Regions from separate parts of the Blautia massiliensis (ex Durand et al. 2017) genome, predicted to be linked through region 4. Evidence: riboswitches for the same ligand, from Rfam matches in the RefSeq annotation. Region 4 holds a riboswitch; each other region holds the start of a gene.
The links. A riboswitch is a leader RNA that binds a small molecule or an ion and turns the genes downstream of it on or off. The one in region 4 is predicted to bind cobalamin.
Positions count from the first base shown of each region.

Region 1: it holds a riboswitch for cobalamin, as region 4 does, so the genes downstream of both, V9W66_RS11090 (leucine-rich repeat domain-containing protein) here and V9W66_RS13785 (sirohydrochlorin cobaltochelatase) in region 4, are expected to answer to the same signal.
Region 2: it holds a riboswitch for cobalamin, as region 4 does, so the genes downstream of both, V9W66_RS19125 (leucine-rich repeat protein) here and V9W66_RS13785 (sirohydrochlorin cobaltochelatase) in region 4, are expected to answer to the same signal.
Region 3: it holds a riboswitch for cobalamin, as region 4 does, so the genes downstream of both, V9W66_RS19105 (hypothetical protein) here and V9W66_RS13785 (sirohydrochlorin cobaltochelatase) in region 4, are expected to answer to the same signal.

Region 1 is NZ_CP146725.1:2,310,529-2,315,667, reverse strand. Features, by position in the region: gene V9W66_RS11100 (prenyltransferase/squalene oxidase repeat-containing protein) at 1-400, opposite strand, end outside; gene V9W66_RS11095 (DUF4430 domain-containing protein) at 421-1,845, opposite strand; cobalamin riboswitch at 2,168-2,359, shown strand; gene V9W66_RS11090 (leucine-rich repeat domain-containing protein) at 2,449-3,276, shown strand; gene V9W66_RS11085 (DUF4430 domain-containing protein) at 3,348-5,139, opposite strand, start outside.
Region 2 is NZ_CP146725.1:4,048,655-4,053,793, forward strand. Features, by position in the region: gene V9W66_RS19115 (Ig-like domain-containing protein) at 1-1,508, shown strand, start outside; gene V9W66_RS19120 (DUF4430 domain-containing protein) at 1,583-2,116, shown strand; cobalamin riboswitch at 2,211-2,366, shown strand; gene V9W66_RS19125 (leucine-rich repeat protein) at 2,423-2,719, shown strand; gene V9W66_RS19130 (energy-coupling factor transporter transmembrane component T) at 3,019-3,765, shown strand; gene V9W66_RS19135 (ABC transporter ATP-binding protein) at 3,771-5,139, shown strand, end outside.
Region 3 is NZ_CP146725.1:4,039,069-4,044,207, reverse strand. Features, by position in the region: gene V9W66_RS19110 (leucine-rich repeat protein) at 1-1,423, opposite strand, end outside; gene V9W66_RS19105 (hypothetical protein) at 1,423-1,986, opposite strand; adenosylcobalamin (AdoCbl) riboswitch at 2,189-2,316, opposite strand; gene srtB (class B sortase) at 2,615-3,313, opposite strand; partial or broken gene V9W66_RS19095 (SpaA isopeptide-forming pilin-related protein) at 3,382-5,139, opposite strand, start outside.
Region 4 is NZ_CP146725.1:2,946,756-2,951,894, reverse strand. Features, by position in the region: gene V9W66_RS13800 (FecCD family ABC transporter permease) at 1-31, opposite strand, end outside; gene V9W66_RS13795 (ABC transporter substrate-binding protein) at 129-1,274, opposite strand; gene V9W66_RS13790 (hypothetical protein) at 1,271-2,170, opposite strand; gene V9W66_RS13785 (sirohydrochlorin cobaltochelatase) at 2,292-3,584, opposite strand; cobalamin riboswitch at 3,747-3,921, opposite strand; gene V9W66_RS13780 (NAD(P)/FAD-dependent oxidoreductase) at 4,204-5,139, opposite strand, start outside.

The DNA.
Region 1 (5,139 bases), 640 kb from region 4:
GTGTATACTCCTGTGTATCTTCATACTCCGGCTGGCTGTTTTCCCCCTGCTGTTCCCCGGTCTGTTCTTCTTTTGTCTTTTCCTGGCTGTCGGACTTTTCTATTTTGTAAAAATTCTCGTTGTCATCACTTTTCAGCCACAGATATTTCAGCTTGCCGGATTCTTCCGTCTGAACCTTTAAAGGCTCTGCCTTTTCATTGAGATCATATGTAATGGTCTCCTCCGACAGGTCCTCCGTGATCACCGGCAATTTTTTTTCTGCTGTGTCAGAAGCTTCTGATCCAAACGATCCGAAATCGGAACTTTCGTCTGTTTCTGCCGCCATAATTGAAACAGGAGCTCCCGGCTGCCCCACAAGAGCAGCCGTCAGCATCAGTGCCAGAAATTTTTTTCTCTGCATATCTTTTACTCCCTTTGCTGTCACTCACCGTTATATTCCGCACCGACATCCGCGCCAAGACCATTGCAGGTAAAGCACCACACAATGTCGTCTCCGTCCTCCAGTGTGTACTTGGAACATCCGTAATTCGGGAACCATCCGTTTACTTTATACATCCATCCGGACTGTGCTCCACAGTCAAATTCATACAGGTTGTTGATTCCCTGAATATAGTAACTGTCATACATAGGCGTCCAGGAATATTCCAGCTGGATTCCGGCGTACTCACAAACTCTCTGAAGTACTTCAAAAACGGTTTCTCCCTCTGTAAACTCTACGGTACTGGTATCCAGGATCACTCCGTTTGCCGGCACATAAGCTTCTTTTCCGGCTGTCAGATTGTCCATATTATTAAGGATGGTATCGCAGAGGATCGTGATGGTACACTGCTTGGTATCCTGAGAATCCCCGTCACCGGAACCATCATCAGAACTGCCGTCATCGGATACATCTCCATCACTGCCTGCGGTGTCTTCTCCGGAAGAATCCGTCTCATCCTGAGAAGCATCCGGTGTATATTCCTGTGTTGTGTTCTCTCCGCTGCCTGCAGTGTCTACGGTATTTCCGTCTGTTGTATCGGAATTCTGTTTCGCAGATCCATCTGCAGACTTTTTATCATCCGATTTTTCTGAAGTCTTCGGAATCTTGTTTGTAGAATTTAAACTCTTCTCAAGAGCTGCTTTCTTCTCTGCGGCTCTGTCATCCAGAACTTTCTGAAGTTCCTCCGGTGTAAAACATAAACTGTCTTTATCTGCGCATCCCAGCAGCTGCTGGATCATATATTCATTTAATGCTCCTGCTGAGATCTTACTTGTTTCTACTTTCCAGCTTCCGTCCTCACTTTTTGTCATCTGAGCACTTTCGCCGGCTGTTACGGTTGTGGTTTTTCCGTCCGCTCCGGCCAGTTCCACTTCATCCTTAAATACATACACAGCGCCACTTCCGGACTGTGCGCTTACGGAAAAGACTCCTGTCTCAAAGGTAAGCGTATTTTCATCAAGAGCGATCTCTGCTTTTCCCACAGAATCCGTAAGATCCGCAAAAACCTCTCCCTGATCCGCAGTAAGTTTCAAATTGTTTTTTTCTACGGATTCCGCAGTAAGTTTCGTATTTGCGTTAAGTGAAAGTGTATTGTTTTCTCCGGCTGAAAGCTCCGCTGTGGTTCCGTTCTTCGTCTCAAGAATATCTCCGGCTCTCAATGCCACATTTTTTTCCAGGCCGTAGCCCACACCGTTTCTCTGAATATTGGCCACACCTTTTACGTTCTTTGTCATAAGAACGCTGTCCGATCCTTTATCAAACCATCCTTTCAGATTTCCCACTGCCATCACTCCGCATCCGGCAATGACCAGGATCAGTACTACCATGATCACATTAAACAGCGTCTTTTTCCTCTTACTTTCCATTCTTCCTCCTTTTCTCTGCACAAAAAAAGCAACAAAAAAGGTAACGGAAAATAATCCCTCTTTTCCAAGGGGATTCCGTTACCTGATAGATGTTCCTATGCGCAAACCAATGCTTCTACCTTACATGAAAGAAAAACCGCCCGCCGACTGTACGGCATCGCACTTACATGTACAGGAATCACACCTGTTTGCACGTCTTTCTTTTCTATGAAATTTTATACTGAAATTATAGTTTATTTCCTCTTGTCTGTCAAACGAAAACCCGGAAAACAATTGTATCTGTCCTTTTTCTGTGATATAATAATCAGACACCCAAAAATATTAAATATAGACGTTTTCAAGTTCCAGTTTTTTCCTGCAGAAAACCGGATTAAAAGGGAATAAGGTGAGAATCCTCAACAGACGTGCTACTGTATTTGCTTAGTTTATCCGTGAACCATTGTACTTTATCGTATGAGAAGGGGATAAACGTGACTGCATAAGTCAGGAGATCTGCTTGGAAATACTACCGGCTATTACACGTATGATAAATGGAGAATTCTTTTTTGACATCGTATCTGCCTGTGATGCGGTGTCTTTTTTTATGTTAAAGGAAACTTTTTTATGTCAGGTACTTATTACAGATCCAGTCGTGTCATTTCCAAAAACAATGCAAGAAACTATCTTTCCTCAAATGTAAAGATCCCTGCGCCAATTGAATATATCGCGTCGGAAGCTTTTCAGAAAAAGACCAAGATCTCCTCTGTCTGTTTTCCGGACACGCTTAAAAATATCGGCGCCAGAACCTTTCAGGGCTGCACTCTTCTGAAAGAAGTATTGCTTCCCACCCAGGTGGAAAATATGGGATCCAACGTATTTTCTCAATGTAATTCCCTGAAAAAAGTCATTCTTCCTCAGGCACTTTCTTCTATCCCGAGAGCCGCCTTTCAGGAGAACCGAAAGCTTGGATGTGTGATCTTTCCCCATGATTCACAGATTTCCCGGATCCGCTCCGAAGCTTTTTCACAGTGTACCTCCCTGGAATCCCTTCAGCTGTCTTCCGCACTTACCCTCATCGAGGACCGTGCTTTTTACCGCTGTAAAAATCTCCGTTCCGTGGATTTCCCGGAAGGTCTGAAACGTATCGGAAAAGAGGCTTTTTATTTTTGTGCCATAGAAGAACTTCATCTTCCCCAGTCCCTGGAATTTTTGGACGAAAGCGCATTTTTTAAGTGTATGAATCTTACTTATGTCTGTCTTCCCACAAATATCCATTATATCGGCAAATGGGTATTCCACGGATGTAACCGTATGAAATATCTGGAGATCCGACACGATCCCGATTTTATCGGGCCATGGATCATCAACCGTGCCTGTACCATCCGGTGTTATAAAGGTTCCAAAGTAGATGAATATTGTAAGGAATTTGATTTTAAAGTTGAATATTTATGATCAAAAGCGGCATTTTTTCACATTTCATTCTGTGAAAAAATGCCGCTTTTATTTTTCAGGGGATAACAGCTTTATTTAACTGTTACCTTGCATGTTACTTTTTTGCTTCCGCTCTTTACGGTGATCACTGCTGTTCCTGCTTTTTTTGCTGTGATCACACCTGTGCTGCTTACGGTTGCCACGTTCTTATTGGAAGAAGTGTAAGTAATCTTCTCACCGGATGTGAACGGTGTACGTACCGGTTTCAGGGTTGTCTTTGCTCCTTTTTTCAGAGTAAGGGCAGATTTTACACCTGTGATCTTTGTTGTTTTTACTGTAGATTTCTGAACAGTTACTGTGATATAAGCTTGCTTTCCGCTCTTTAAGGTTACGGAAACTTTTGCTGTACCAGCTGTTTTTCCGGCTTTAATCACACCTTTGCTGCTTACAGTTACGATCTTTTTGTTGGTAGTTCCCCATGCCTTTACAGCATCACCGTTGGCAAGTCCTGTTACTTTCACTCTGGATGTGGACTGATTTACTTTCAGAGTGATCTTTGTTGCGTTCAGTTTCAGGGTTGGAGTCAGTTTTTTGCCGTAAGGTCTGGTTGTCTTTGTTTTATAACCGCATTTGGAGCAGACTTTTGTCTGTACTGCCGGTTTGAATACGGTTGCTTTTGTTGTTTTCCAGGTGTAAGTATGTCTTGTCTTCGGGATACTTACTGTCTTTGTTGCGCCGCAGACTGTACAGGTATATGTTTTCACACCTGCTGTTGTACAGGTAGCTGCTTTTGTTACTTTACCTTTGTCATAGGTATGTGCTGCATATCCGTTCTTTCTCTCATTGCTGGAGATGTTGCACCAGGAATTTTCGTTTTTGGAATTTGCACATTCATGCCAGTGGGCGTTTTTGTCAAATGTCCATGCTGTCTCCCAGACATGATTCTCTTCTTCCGGATAGTAGTCTGTGTAATGAAGAACGATCTGGTCATTGTTCTTTACTTCCTGCTCGGAAACTCCAAGATCCGGATAAGAGCCGTTTAATGTATACATCCATCCGCTGTATTTTCCGTTTGTAAACTCGCCAAGTGTAACATCACCTTTTGTGATGGACGCAATGTAGTTTCCGGATGGATTCTCGCATGTCATGTTGTTGGCAAGTAATGCTGCGTCAATGACATCTTTTGCCGTAGAGCCTTCTACAACGGTATACTCACTCTGCTCCAGCCAGGTCTCCAGATTTCCTGCATAGTAGGTATGATACTGATGATCTTTATCACTGTCGTGAACCTGGTCACCTAAGATCGTAAGGGAAACTTTGATCTTCGGCACTACCAGTTTGGTAAGCTTATCTGCATCTGCACCGAGAGGATCATCGGTACGGTTATGCTGTGCTTTCGTTGCACCGGAAATACTTGGTCTTCCGTTTTCTGAATTGTAATAAGTTACGCCTTCCACAGGTGTGGGATTTGCATAATTTGTATCAACGAAATCGATCGCTCCGATTCCTTTTACATCTTTACAGGTATACTCATTGTTCTCGATGATGTTGTATTTATCAATACCTTTGATGTAACCGATCACACCGCCGACACGTGTTCCGTTTGTTGCGCTTACCGTTCCCTCAAAGGAGTTGTTCTGAATATACTGGATACCGTTGTCCCAGCACTGTACCATACCGGTCTCAGAACCAAGGATACCACCTACATAGTCATTTCCTGTGATCGTTCCGTTGGAATAGCAGTCCTGAATCGTTACACCTGGTGTGTTCGGCGCAGAAGATTCACCCCACCGTGTTCCGCCGTATCCGCCGCCGGAAATACCACCTGCGTAATTTCCGCTTGCAGTTACGATTCCGTAGAACTTACAGTTTTTCAGTGCATAG
Region 2 (5,139 bases), 1.1 Mb from region 4:
ACCAGGAAAAACTGGTCTCTACAGAAGGCCTGCGTGTTTATGTGGATTCCCTGGAGCTGACTGGTGATTACCGGACAGAGTTTTACCTTGGGGAGGACCTGGATCTCAGTGGAATGAAAGTGGTTGCTGTGATCAGTGACGGAACCAGACAGGAACTTTCGTGGACAGACCTTACCATAGAGGGATATAACAAGGATAAACGTGGGGAACAGAAACTGAAGATTTCCTATAAGGAAGCATTCGTGGAACTGACCGTCAGGGTATTGAAAAAAGATGCCGGTACGATCACGGTAAGCTTTACGCTTCTCGGAGACTCTGTTCATGGCAGTACAAAGGAGAATCAGGAACACACCCTGCGGAAAGGAAATCTGGAGACCTGGATCGCAGCAAAAGATTATACGATCGATGGAAATGCCAATGTCCTGGAACTCTTAAAAGAAGTGCTGTCCCAGAATGGAATGAGCTGCCGCACATTAAGGGATGAGACCTACATTGCCGGAATCACGAAGGATGGCCAGGAACTTGCAGAATTTTCCAACGGACAGAACTCCGGCTGGATGTATACTTTAAATGGAATCCACCCAGATCTTGGAGTAAAAGAGCAGTACCTGGAAGACGGGGATGAGATCGTATTCCATTATACCGATGATTATACCCTGGAACATGACCATGTATGGGACAGCAAATGGAATTTTGATAAGGATGCCCACTGGCATGAGTGTGTTGCCATGTATGGAAAATGTGACATCACGGATAACACGAAAAAGGGTGGTTACCAGAAGCATTCCTATGGAAAAGGAAAGCAGATCAAGGCTGCTACTTATAAGACAACCGGACTGATGAGATATACCTGCCAGGTCTGCGGATACGAAAAGACGGAAACGATTCCTGTAATTGCACATACGCATAAATACACCTGGAAAACTACGGCAAAAGCTACGGTATTCCGTCCGGCGAAGCAGGAAGGAACCTGTTCCCTCTGCGGTAAAAAACAGACACGGAATTATGGAAGCAAATTAAAGGCAACTATAAAACTGAACGTATCCTCCATTACCCTGCAGCGGAAACAGGCCACCACAAAGGTGAAGGTTTCCATGGCATACGGGGATTCCATAAAGTCCTGGGCTTCCAGCAACAAAAAGATCGTGACCGTTGATAAGAACGGAAAGATCAAGGCCGGAACCAAAACAGGAACGGCAAAGATCACCGTTACCTTAAAGAGCGGAAAGAAAGCGACTCTGAAAGTAAAAGTCCAGACTGCAAAGGTAAAGACTACGAAGATCAGCGGTCTCAAGACAAAACTGACCATCAAGAAAGGAAAGAGTGTTACTTTAAAACCGGTGGTCAGCCCGATCACTTCCCAGGAGAAAGTGATCTACAGCTCTTCAAATAAGAAGATTGCAACAGTCAGCTCGAAGGGCGTAGTTAAAGGCCGGAGAAAAGGAACTGTTACCATCACAGTTAAATCTGGAAAGGTTACAAAAAAGATAAAAATTACAGTTAAGTAAACAGAGTAAGGGTGTAAAAGGTATCAAAAATCAAATAGTGTTTTTGGTACCTTTTCATCCGATAGAGGATAATTATGAAGCAACTGAAAAAAATATATTGGAAACGGATCGGGGTAATAGGAATCAGCTGTTTTATGCTTTTGTGGAGCTGTCTCCTTACGAGCTGTGGAATCGGAAAAGGGGATTCCGGAAAGCCTGCTGCCTGTACCATTTCGATAGACTGCCAGACGATCCTTGACAATATCGGTGATCTAAAAGAAACCAAAAAAGAATTTGTCCCGGAAGACGGCTGGATACTTCCGGAAATGGAAGTTAAATTTACTACGGGCGATACCGTATTTGACATCTTAAAAAAAATCTGCGAGGAAAAGAACATCCAGCTCTCTTCCAAATACACCCCGTTATATAAAAGCTATTACGTGGAAGGCATCAATCAGCTTTATGAATTTGACTGCGGAAAAAATTCTGGCTGGATGTACAGTGTAAATGGAGAGTTCCCGAATTATGGGGCTTCCAGTTATAAGCCCAAAGATGGGGATAAGATTGAATGGAAGTATACCTGCAATCTTGGAAGTGATGTTGGAAACCCATACAAAGATAAGAAGTAAAGAAATTGTGAAAAATAGTTAAACTGGTATGAGAAAAAGACCAGAAACATTGGCAAACATTGACAGAAATAAGGCGTATCGTTATAATTAGAATAACAAAAAAATCGAGCGTGGTTCGGCTGATGGCAGCCGATTTAAGGAAATCCGGTGCGATTCCGGAGCTGCTTTTCCCTGTGTGAAATGTATCGAATGAAAAACGCCTTATGAAAGCATTTTGAGCCAGTATATCCAACACGTCAGGCAAAGAATACAAACCTGTAAAAGATATACAGTTTGGTATGAGCCGAACGTTGGAAAGGAGATCATATGCGTTCACAGAATGACAAAGCAACATGGAGTATTTTACGGTTTAATTACCGTACATTTACCGCACAGCTCGCCCGGATGCAAAAAGTGAAAAATGTGTACATTCCGGCAAATATTACATTCATTGGAGAGGAAGCTTTTCATGGATGCAACCGACTGGAACATCTGGAGATACATCATGATCCGGAATATATTGGTTCCCGGATTGTAAATAAAAATTGCACCATATGTTGTAAAAAAGGAAGCAAAGTGGATTTGTACTGTGAAGAGCAGGGATTAAAGAGGGAGTACATTTAAACGTGTTATCAACAAATAAGACCGAGAAAAGAAACAGACAGACTGCGGATCAATCCATCATTGATGCTTTTTCCACATGCCATCCATTTTTGAATTTTTTTTATTTTGCTGTAGTACTGTTATTTACTATGTTTAATCAGCATCCCGTCTTTATCTGCATTTCTTATGCGGGTGCTTTGTCTTATTCCATCTTTCTGCTTGGAGGAAAAAGGACACTTAGGCAAAGCTTTCTCTTTACCCTTCCCAGTCTTTTGATCGTGGCTCTTCTGAATCCACTTTTCAATCATTATGGGGTCACGATGCTATATTATGTAGAAAGCAGTGGAAACTGGATCACTTTGGAGGCCTTAGTCTATGGAGTAGTCCTTGGAGCGGTCATGTTCGTAGTGATCCAGTGGTTTTCCTGTTATAATAAAGTTATGACAAGCGACAAGTTTATTTACCTGTTTGGAAGGCTGATACCGGCCCTTTCCCTGATCCTTTCCATGGCACTTCGCTTTGTCCCCAGATTTACGGGGCAGCTGAAAGTGATCCGGAACGGACAGAAATCCATGGGAAGGGATGTTTCAGAGGGCAGCCTTTTTAACCGTATCCGTGCAGGCTTTAACATGCTGTCGATACTGGTCACCTGGGCTTTGGAAAATGCCATAGAAACTTCGGATTCTATGCGGAGCAGGGGATATGGATTAAAAGGCAGGACTGCTTTTTCCATTTACAAATTTACGAAGAAGGATAAAAGTCTTCTGGCGGTGATGGCAGCTTTATTCCTTGTATTTGCTGCTGGCTGTATGAATGGGGCTTCTTATGCAAGTTATGATCCCCGTATTTTACTTGCTGGTTTTACCATTCAGGGGCATCAGGCTCCGGTATCTGTTCCAGTAGTTGAAGCAATGCTTACATACATCTGTTTCGCATGTTTTTGTTTCCTTCCGGTGATCCTGGATGTGACGGAGACTATCCGTTTTGCCAGAAGCCGGAAGCATTGTGAAACAGATCTGGATATGACTTACAAAAAAATCTACGAAACTCTGGAACAGGAAGGATAATGATTATGAATCTTGTAGAAGTAAAGGAGTTTAGCTTCGCATACCCGGAATGTTCCAGAAAGGTTCTGGACCATGCGAATCTGAAAATAGAAGAAGGAACGTTAAATGTGATCTGCGGACGGAGCGGATGCGGCAAAAGCACGCTGCTGCGCCAGTTAAAAACCGTGCTGGCCCCGGTTGGAAAGTCAGAGGGAGAAATCTTTTACCGGGGGATGCCGCTTTCGGGGATTGACCACCGGACACAGAGCCAGGAGATCGGTTTTGTCATGCAGAACCCGGATAATCAGATCGTAACGGATAAAGTCTGGCATGAGCTTTCCTTTGGACTGGAAAGCCTGGGATATGACAATGCGACTATCCGGCTGCGGGTTGCGGAGATGGCCAGCTATTTTGGCATCCATCAGTGGTTTTATAAAAATGTCTCAGAGCTGTCAGGAGGACAGAAGCAGATCTTAAACCTGGCTGCGATCATGGCAATGCATCCGTCCCTTTTAATACTGGATGAGCCTACGTCTCAGCTGGACCCCATCGCTGCTTCTGATTTTCTGGAAACCGTAAAAAAGATTAACCGTGATATTGGAACAACGGTGCTCCTTACGGAACACCGGCTTCAGGATATCATCCCTTATGCGGATAGGGTATTTGTCATGGATAAGGGGAATGTTTATCTGGAAGGAACTCCCAGGGAAATCGGGGTAAAATTAAAGGAACAAAAACATGGCATGTTTCTTTCCATGCCGATTCCTATGCAGATCTATGGTGAGACAGACAGTCAGGCAACCTGTCCGCTGACAGTCAGTGAGGGAAGACAGTGGCTCTCCCGTTACTGTAACGAAAAAGGAATTGCTTCGGATAGTCAGCGAAAGAGCGAAAGCACTGAAAAAGTCAGATACACAAAAACAGATAGTTCGAAGAAAGAATTGTCCATTCAGGCGAAAGATGTCTGGTTCCGGTATGAAAAGGACAGCCCGGATGTTGTCCGGGATCTTTCCCTGGAGGTAAAAAAAGGAGAGTTCTATGCACTGGTAGGTGGAAACGGTACGGGAAAGAGCACTACGCTGTCTCTTTTAAGCCGGGTGCGATGTCCATACCGTGGGAAGATACTTCTGGAAGGGCGGGATATCCGTTCGTATAAAGACCGGGATCTGTATTGTGGGCTTTTGGGAGTCATGCCGCAGAACCCACAGAGCATTTTCTTAAAGAAAACAGTCTTGGAAGATCTGTATTCTGTGATCGGGGGCAGGAGAGAAAAAATGTCTTCGGAATATCAGATTCATATGAAAAAAGAAAAGGCCATAGAAGGGATCGTAAGCCTTACCAAACTGGAAGGGCTTCTGGAAAGGCATCCTTATGATCTGAGCGGCGGGGAACAGC
Region 3 (5,139 bases), 1.1 Mb from region 4:
CTAATGCCGGAATTTCCTGTACATCTTCTTTGGCATCGCATACTGTACAGTGTTTGCTCTTTTCACCAGCTTCTGTGCAGGTTGCTGCTTTATCTACTACATAATCCTCTGACCATGTATGACCAGTAGCAGGAATCACATTTTCCTCAGTTGGATAGGAATAGTGTTCACCACATACTTCGCAGACACCAGTTTCTTTCCAGCCAGCTTCTGTGCAGGTTGCAGACTTTGCTTCTACTGTATCAGCTTTACAATGAATTGCCGTCGTATCTGGAACATTTGACCTTGCAGAAATATTATCCCACTCTTCTTTCGTACCAGGATAACAAATACCTATCAAATTTTCACAATTTCTAAATGTTCCAACATACATTTTTACATCTTTAGTAGTAAAAGCAACTTTTGTTAGTCCCGATCCTTTGAAAGCGCCACCACCTAAACGTACTACATCTGAAAAATCAAAGTTTCTTAAAGATGCACATGATTCAAAGGCATATCCTTCGACTCTTTTTACTCCAGTAATAGAACATTCGGATAACGCTATACAACCTGCAAATACATTAGATGGTACTTCCTCCACAGGTGTTTCACATTGAAATGATTCAAGACTACTGCATTTGTAAAATGATTGCTCACCCCAATTTATAATATTTTTAACAGATACCGACTTTAATTGTGTGCAACTTTCAAATGCAGATTCTCCTATTTCAACTTGGTCTTTTTCAAATATAGCTTGCTCTATACCAGTTTCTGCCATTCCTTGGCTCTTTATATCTTCTATTGCATTTAAATTTATTGCTTTAAGATTTGAATCTTTATAAAATGCAGATTCTCCAATCGCTGTAACTGTAGATGCAAGTTGCACTTCTTTAAGATTTGGCCAATCTCCCAATTTATTACTGAAATTATTATTTCCTATCTTAGTGATGCCCTCACCTATTACAACTTTTTCTATTTCTTTCGTTTTATCTTTTAACGCTAAAGCCCACTGTGCAGTACTGCCTGACTGATTATTATCTGGCAATGCTGCTGTTCCCGAACATTTAAAGTATAATGTCTTATCACTTTCATCATACTTAAAAGAAATACTGGATTCTTTCTCCAATGTCGTCCAGCCATCCTCAGATGTTTCACCATCACCTACTGCAACAACACTACCGCTTCCATCTCCAAAATCTTCCTCGATATCAGGAAATTGTGCAGTATCAAAATCATCAGTTGCTTCTGCTGTTGTAGCCACCTCATCAATATCATCTTCAATAAAATCAGTGTCCGCTGCTTCGTCATCAAAAGACTCCTCTTCTAATAAGTCTTCTGAGACTTCTTCTATAACTTGGGTTTCATCAGAAGAAGCCATTACTGGGCTGGATACCGAAAATGCCATTGAAAGGCTTAAGATAACTGCTAAATATTTTCTTTTCATCACTGATTATCCTCTTTTGCCGGAGTTCCCCAAGCAAACTCAGAATGATCATAGCTTAATACCATAGAAAAGACATCATCATCCTTTAAATTAGCTGGTACTAATGTCTCACCTAATGTAGTCTCCGGATATTTTGCAACATCATATCCAAGATTATCTCCTGTATACCACATCCAAGAATCTCCCTTCCAAATAGCACCAATTGTATTACCTGCTGCGTCTTTGTTTACATTATGATTTGCACCATTATTTTCCCACAGAATATCGCCATATCCAACAGATGTTAAATAATTACCATTCCATGTTGTACTTAATCCTTCATCCTTTGCCATCTGAAGTGCTTTCTTATAAGTCATACCAGAAGTTACACCCGTTACTTTTACTACCGGATTCAAGCCAAACGGATTTGGTGTTACAGTTCCTTCATAGGTATTTGTCGAACTGGTCTGTGTCCACTTTCTTACATAAACATTCATGGTTGCTGCTGATGCCATTACGCTGGAACTTAATGTCATTGCTGATGCTAATGCTACGGCTGCTAATTTTTTAAAAGTTTTTCTCATTGTTTGTTCTCCTTTTTCAAATACTCTTTTATCAGTTCTCCTTAGGACAACGGTTTCTGTCCCGTACAGATCGCATGTCTGGACCTGCCTTTCTCCTCCTCTCCCTTATTGGGAATATCCTGATATCTGGGATGTACTGAATAACGTACGGTTTTACAAAAAAAGAGCCGCACCCTACTCATGGCACGACCCAGTCACAAAATACCGTGCCACCCTGAAACCGAGGGCTTATGCACAATATTATAGAAATAGACCTGACTTGTAGCTTTTGCTCATCACAGTAGCGTTCCTGTGTCGGATTCTCACCGAACTTCCTATATATGAGTCTTTGACGAACCACTCATATATAAAATTCCTACAATATCACCTTGCTACTAGCATAACTTTTTTTCCATATTTTGTCAATTATTTTGCCTTGAAATAATACAAAACGTCATTTATTTTTATAGACAAGTTTCGAGAAAAATCGACATTTTTACCCTATTCTAAAGATAGCACAAACTAACATCTTTTTCTTTTTCTGCGGTCATATTCCGTTAAAAATACCATTTTATGCCATTTTTTGCAACAAAAAAAGGCCTTTCCAGGACAGTGTTCTGTCTTAGAAAGACCTGAAATTCAAATTGCTTTACCCTTCAAAAATCTGTTCTGCTTTTTCCTCCTGCTTTTCACACCATATGACCAGACGTTTGGAGGCATCTGTTCCACAGGTAGAAAGCAGTAGCGTTGGAACTTCCTCCTGCGTTCCAAGTAAGAAAGCATCTCCATCTGCCGGTGTATACTCGCATTTTACGATCACAAAGATCCATACCCCTTCATACGGAAGATACAGATAGAGGATATGGTGTTCTTTTAAAAATTCATCGTCAAGGAAATTTCGAAGTCCGCGGAACATGCTGCCATCTTTCATATTGTGGCCATAAATGATGTTCTTGTCATCAGAAAAATCGGCATCGTTATCGGAATCCAGGAAAATGGCCCCTGCCACATGTTCTGCCTTTTTAAAAGTATGTGTCAGGTAATAGGAGTCATCATTTCCCTGGACTACCGGGTAATCAATGCTGGTATCCGGGATCCGGATCCATGCAACGATATCCGGATTGATCTTTTTTAATGCCTTAAAATCAACCACGGTCTGTTTCCCATCGCTTCCGTCTGTTCCTTCTGTGTGGTCATCCTCATCTGTTTCCTTGACGTATGTACGCAGGTCTTCATATTCCTGCACACCTTCCCGGTACATAAAGTAAATGCCAAAACCGGTACATACGCAAAAGCTGAGTACCATCAGGCAGACTGCCACGATCATGATTTCTTTTATGTGTCTCATACAAACCTCCGATTATTCTTCCTGGAAAAAGGGCTGCCGGTAAATCGAGCAGCCCTGAACCGTATTCCTTAATTTCCTTTTTTCTTCTTATACCAGATCACGCCACCAATGCCGCAGGCAGAAAGGACTGCCAGAAGGATCGGAAGCCAGATGTTGGTGCTGTCCCCTGTTTTCGGGCTGTTTCCTGTCGGTGTGCTGCCGGAAGGGGATTTGGTGTTTTTGATCTCTTTTACGATCTCGATCACCTTGGTTTTTCCGTCTTTGTATTCAAAGCGGATCTCTTCTTTTTTGCTGCTTAATTCATAACCATTTGGTGCTTTGGTCTCTACCAGGATATATTCCACGGTTTTCTCTACTTTTCCATTTTTATAAGTAGCAATCGGAATCTTGCCGCTTGTCGCTGTTCCGGTCTTATCCGTTACCAGTTTTTCTACGACTTTTCCACTTTCCTTTTCACGCAGTTCAAATTCTGCTCCTGGAAGGGCTGCCTTGCTGGTGGAATCGGTCTTTTTGATGACCAGTTTTCCATACGGATGTGCGTCCTTCATTTTGACTTTCTGGATTTTTCCAGTATCTTTTACCGTAAATTTCACATCTTCCGCAATGAGGTATCCATCCGGGGCCTGCTCTTCACGAAGGGTGTATTTGCCTACCGGAAGTTTTTCGACCATATGCGGTTTATCCGTAGAAGTCCAGCTGTCAACTTTCTTTCCGTCTTTATCCAGGATGATCAGTTTCGCTCCCGGCACCTCGCTGGAATCCGTAATGTCTTTCTTGCTGATTTCCACTTTGGTCACATCATCAAGCATCTGGTGTTTCTGTACTTCTTTTGTGTTTTCGACGGTAAATTCGATGCTTTCCGCAGTCACATAACCATCTGCCGGCTTTGTTTCTGTCATCTTGTATTTCTTTCCTACGATAAGGCCCTTGATGATATGCGCTTCCTCTTTGGACACCCATTCATCCACCGTATTTCCATCCTCATCTGTTACTTTTAAGGATGCTCCCGGAAGTTCTTTTTTGTCTGTCAGGTCTGCTTTGGAAAGCTCTACTGTGGTCTGTTCATCTTCAAAGGTGAACGCATACTCTGCAACACTGGTTCCACTGCCCTGGTACTCAAAAGTGAATTCCTGCGGTTTCTGGTCTGTCACATAGCCATCCGGGGCGGCAAGTTCCTTAATGTAGTACCTGCTATCAACCGGGAGATCTGCAACAAACTGGATCTTTCCATTCTCATCTGTGGTCTTCAGTTCGATCAGGGTGTCTTTCGCAAGGAGTACTTTGCCTTTTGAAGATACGATGTCGTCTGCTGCATAGAGGCCAAAGATTGCCCCGGAAAGTACTTTGTCACTGTCCTTTTCTTTTTTCAGGACTTCCACCTGTACCCTCTGGCGCGCATTCTGCCAGTCGGCACTATAAGTAACCAGAGATGTATCCTGGTCACGGTATGTAAGATCCACATATCTTGGTTCATTATCCAGAACGTAGCCATGTGAGGTCTCTTTTTCCACGATGTAATAGCGTCCAAGCGGGAGGTTATCCATCTGGGCGATGCCATTTCCATCTGTTGTAATGGAGCCGACCAGTTCATCTGCCGCATAATAATCTGCACTTACCCCGTCTGCTGCACGGATGGCTTCTGCCGCGTAAACATTGAAGGTTACATCAGTCAGGTTTCCAGTCACATAGTTGAACAGGTGCTCGATCATGCCTTTTGCATTGTCAAGAAGGGATACGCTGTCTAAGAATTCCCCTTTCTTGTTTACCAGAAGTCTTGCTACCGGGACTTCATCTTCCATTTTGACTTTCTGTACTTCTGCAGTATC
Region 4 (5,139 bases):
CGCATCGGACTGCGCGTTTTCTGTCATTCATTTTTTCTGGTACACTCCTCTTCTGTTTTGTTATCCTGTCCTTTCGTTTCCTGCTCACAGGTGGAAACCGGCAAAGGAGTTAAAGCGAACACTGGAATTTATTTCAGTTTATGCATATAGGTCAGCTCATCCAGAGAATCATCGTCTGTAGTCAGCATGGTGTGGATATCCTCGATCATGGTTCCAAGTCCGGTAGTTTCCTGGAAGAGATTTTTGCCTGTGCACCAGACATTTCCGTTCTTCACTGCCTTGAAATCTGCAAGAAGCTTACTTTTGGAAAGAAGCTCATCAATGGTCTTAAGTTCCCCGTCAATCGTACTGTTGTAGATGATATAGTCTGCATCCTTCGCCTTGGCATAAAACTCCTCCATCTGCATATTCATGGTGGAAAGAGCATTGTCATTTGTTCCTGTATCCTCCGGAACATAATTTCCCCCTGCTAGAGAGATCATTTCCGAAACATAATCGCCGCTTTTTCTTATATTTACCGCACCTACGGAGTTGATATAAAAGAACGCTACGGTCTTATCTGTTTTATCTGCTGTGAGAACCTTATCCAGCTTGTCCGTCTGCTCTTTGAAAACCTTTTCTGCCACATCTTCTTTTCCCAGAAGAACTGCGTAAAGCTTCATCCATTCGGTCCTTCCAAGAGGGTGACTCTCATAGCTGGAACGCTCTACCATTACAGGAATCCCGAACTGCTCCAGCTTCTCCTGTACCTCCGGATTGTGATGGATCATGGTGGATTCAATGGCAAGGTCACAGCCCTCGTTCAGGATCAGCTCGTAATCCGGAGCACTGTACTTGCCGGCATAGATCATCTTTTTCTGCTCCATGGCGTCCTTTGCTTCCTGGATATACCATCCGTCTTCCTTGGTTCCGGAAAGCTTGATGCTGTCAATCCCGTCGATAGCGCGGAAAAGATCCATGGCCGAGGTTGCTACCAGATAGATATTGTTTATGGGCTGCTGCAGAACCGCAATGTCAGGATTCAGCCCCTCCGGTGCTTTCCTGCCTTCGGGAACTACAAGAAACTGTCCTTCCTGATCAATGGTGATCAGCGCATAGCCATCGTTGTAGTAATCCACATTAAATTCCTTTGCGTAGGAAAGCTCCATACTGTGGTCAAAGGTAAGGCCTGGAATATCCGCAGGCTTATGTTCTGTCTCTGCTGCCTGCACTGCAAAAGCACACCCCAGGATCAGGGTCAGCGTCAGAAATATGTATGAAATTATTTTTTTCATTTTTCTTCCTTTTTCATGCTTGAAGAATCAAAATTCAGGGTATACTCAATCTCGTGAGGAGTACTCATGGCTACAGTATCTGCAGTCACTTCCATTTCTGCGTCAAAGACTGTGACCGGGATCTCAAATGTGGAGTTTCCGTCTTTGTTCACCGGCTCATATTTTTCGCCGTCCACGATCATGTAATCATAATTCGGACTGCTCCAGATGATGGTTGCCGTAGCTTCTTTGTCCTTGATTTCTACTTTAGCCGGAGATTCTACAGATGCTCTTCCTGATCCGCCTGTAAGGGTTACATCCATCTCATAGGTTCCGTCCTCCAGCTTCAGCTCTTCCGGTTTTTTCCCTTCGGATTTTTTGTCGTCAGAGGTTTTTACAGGATTCTTTACGCTGACTTTATGGTCGTACCATTTGCCTTTTTCTCCCAGGATCGCCACGTTAAATTCCTCACCAATGGCCGGTACCGGGATATCAAATCCGTAAACCTCCTCTGTATAACCATCGCTGTACTTCACTGTATCCGTGGTCGGCTCAATGATCTCTGCTCCGTCCTTCTGGGCATCCTCGGCAGTTCCCGCAAACAGGTTAACGATCTTCTTGGAAACCAGACTTACGTGGATGGTCATTTTACCATCTTTGACCGTGAGCTCTCCTTTTTTGTCATTGGCCTCATTTACATGAAACATGCTGCTGTCTGTATCAAACTCTGCTGTATAAACGCCATCTTCCAGGGTATCTGCTTTGGCTGCATCTGTATCCTTTTCTTCGGAAGTTTCTGCTTCCTCACCGGACTCTGTTTTTGTTTCATCTGTTTTTGCCATCGCAGGCACAGAGCCCAGCACCAGGACTGATGCACCTGCCATTGCAAGAATTAAGTTTACATAGCGTTTTTTCATGATAATCTTCTCCCTTCCATAGATACAGCAATCTGCCCGGAAAACAGTCTTCCTGATCTTTCCGGGCAGTTACATTGATTTCTTATAGGTATCTGAACTCACTCAGATATTTTTATATTTATTACTCTGCGGACTCCTCAGCAGAATCAGCCTCTGTATCTGCTGTTGCATCAGAATCTGCGGACTCCTCAGTGCTTCCCAGAGAATCGATGGCTGCCTTTGTATGCTCTACATAAAGCTTCTCAACTGCTTCGACTCTTCCAAGACCCTCGATCTGGCAGTCAACCTTATCGAAGTTTCCGGATGCTACAAACTGGCTCTTCCAGGAATCCTCATCATCACCGGCCATATCGTTGTTTGCATGGTCTCCGGCAACAACCATCAGCGGACGAAGAACAACGTTCTTGTATCCTGCTTCTTTTACCTTCTCGATAACCTTGTCGCAGGCTGTATCTTCCGGCTCACCCTCTACAGTACCGATGAATGCGTTCTTGAATCCAAGGTTTTCCATCTGTGTCTGCATCTGATCGTATGTAATGTTAGCTGTATGAGATGTTCCATGTCCCATGAATACGAATGCTGTGCCAGCCTCAGCTGCTGCATCCATGCTGTCAAACCCGGCCTCTTTGCAAGCCGCATCTGTGATCGCCTGAGCAACGGCTTTCTTGTCATCGTTGATCACAGTTGCATCGTCTCCAACCTCACCGAGCATTGGCTCTGCGATAGCTACAGACTCGAATTTATCTTTATAGCCATTGATTGCTTCTGTCATCTCATCGTACTCAGCACCATGCATCAGATGGGTAGGCTGTACAACCAGATTCTTAACACCATTCTCTACTGCACGGTCAAGAGCCTGCTGCATGTTATCGATCACTTCATCATCTCTTGCCTCTATATGGTTGATGATGATCTGTGCTGTAAATGCTCTTCTTACAGACCAGTCCGGATAAGCTTTTGCAAGAGCATCCTCGATTCCCTTGACATCCTCTGCACGGCTGTCATTGAAGGAAGTACCAAAGCTTACAACAAGAAGTTCATTCTCACCGATATCATCCTGGTTACGCGGATCGTCCTTGGAAGCATCTCCTGTGTCACGTCCGAAATAATCCGGATCTGCATTCTCACCCTCTACCAGTTCTTTCTGAGCGTCTGTCAGAGCATCCCATGCTTCTTTGGCTGCCTTGCAGTCCTCATCTGTTGTGTCGTTTCTTTCCTGTACATAGATCTTGTCAATCAGAGCTGCTACCTTATCTGCTGCTTTCTGATCTGCATCAGAAGCCTCTGTGGTATCAGCTGCCTCAGCGTTCTCTTCTGTAGCAGAATCCTCTGCTGCCATTGCTGTTGTAGCCGCACCCATAGAGCATGTCATGGAAACTGCGAGCATCAGAGCTAACATTGTTTTTCTTTTCATTTCTTATTGTCCTCTTTTCATGTATTTCCAGAATACTGATATGTACAAAAAAACAGCAGCTCTCTGCGGCCGCCTGCTCACACATGATTCTCTGCGCAATACAAATACATAAAAAGAAGTTCTGTATTGTTATGGAGAATACCGATTCGTAAACCGCGAATCCCTGGATCTCACAATAAGGCAGTTCTCCTGACTTGGTTCCACACTGCTTTCCCTTCCCGGTCTCCCAGTGGTTATAAAAGCAGCTCCCCTTTCACAGTGACGGTATCGTTCCGGATTCTCACCGGATTCTCTTTTGCACATCCGACTGGATGCAACCTTATCATTATAACATTTGCACATATTTTCTTTTACCTGGTTATCTAACTTTTACCACAAACTCGCAAATTTGTCAAGATTGATGTCAGACGATTCACGGTTTTCTGTGATCTTCGCTCACAAAAAACACCTTGCGAAATATTACCAGTGAACAGTAACCGGTTTTCTCCCTGTATCTGTCAGTTATTATCTGAATGCTTTCTCCAATATTCATGCATATCCTGCATAAAAACCAGCCCCTTTCTGTCATCACCCTGATATCAGAAAAGGACTGTCTTTAACAGATAAACTGCTTTGCAGTTTATCTGTTAAAATACTCCTGCTCCAGGTATCTGGCTACGTAGATTCCGCTGGCAGATGCATGGGAAAGAGAGTGTGTCACGCCGCTGCAGTCTCCGATAACAAAGAGACCCTTGTGGCAGGTTTCCAGATTTTCGTCGATCTCAACCTCCATGTTATAGAATTTAACCTCCACGCCATAAAGCAAAGTATCGTCATCCGCGGTTCCCGGTGCGATCTTGTCCAGGGCATAGATCATCTCGATGATGCCATCCAGGATACGTTTCGGCATAACAAGGCTTAAATCTCCCGGTGTCGCAGAAAGTGTAGGTGTTACGAAACTTTCCTCAATACGGGTTTTTGTGCTTCGTCTTCCGCGGATCAGATCTCCAAACCGCTGTACCATAACACCACCGCCAAGCATATTGGAAAGTCTTGCAATGCTCTCACCGTATCCGTTGCTGTCATGGAACGGCTCTGAGAAATGCTTGGATACCAGAAGGGCAAAGTTTGTATTGTTGGTATGCTTTGCCGGATCTTCGTAGCTGTGACCGTTTACTGTGATAATACCGTTGGTATTTTCATTCACGACAACACCTCGCGGGTTCATGCAGAAGGTACGGACCATATCCTCAAACTTCTCAGTTCTGTAAACGATCTTGCTCTCATAAAGCTCATCTGTCAGACGGCTGAAAACCTCTGCCGGAAGCTCCACACGGACTCCGATGTCCACACGGTTGGAAAGAGTCGGGATCTTAAGCTCTGTACATACCGTCTCCATCCATTTACTTCCGCTCCGTCCTGCGGAGATGATACAGTAAGTTCCCTCGTAACGCTCATCTCCTACAAAAACTGCATAACCGTCTTCAGTTTTTTCTACTTTGTCAACAGATGCGTCAAAATAGAAGTCCACATGGTCTTTCATTTTTTCATAGAGGTTCTGAAGCACCACATAGTT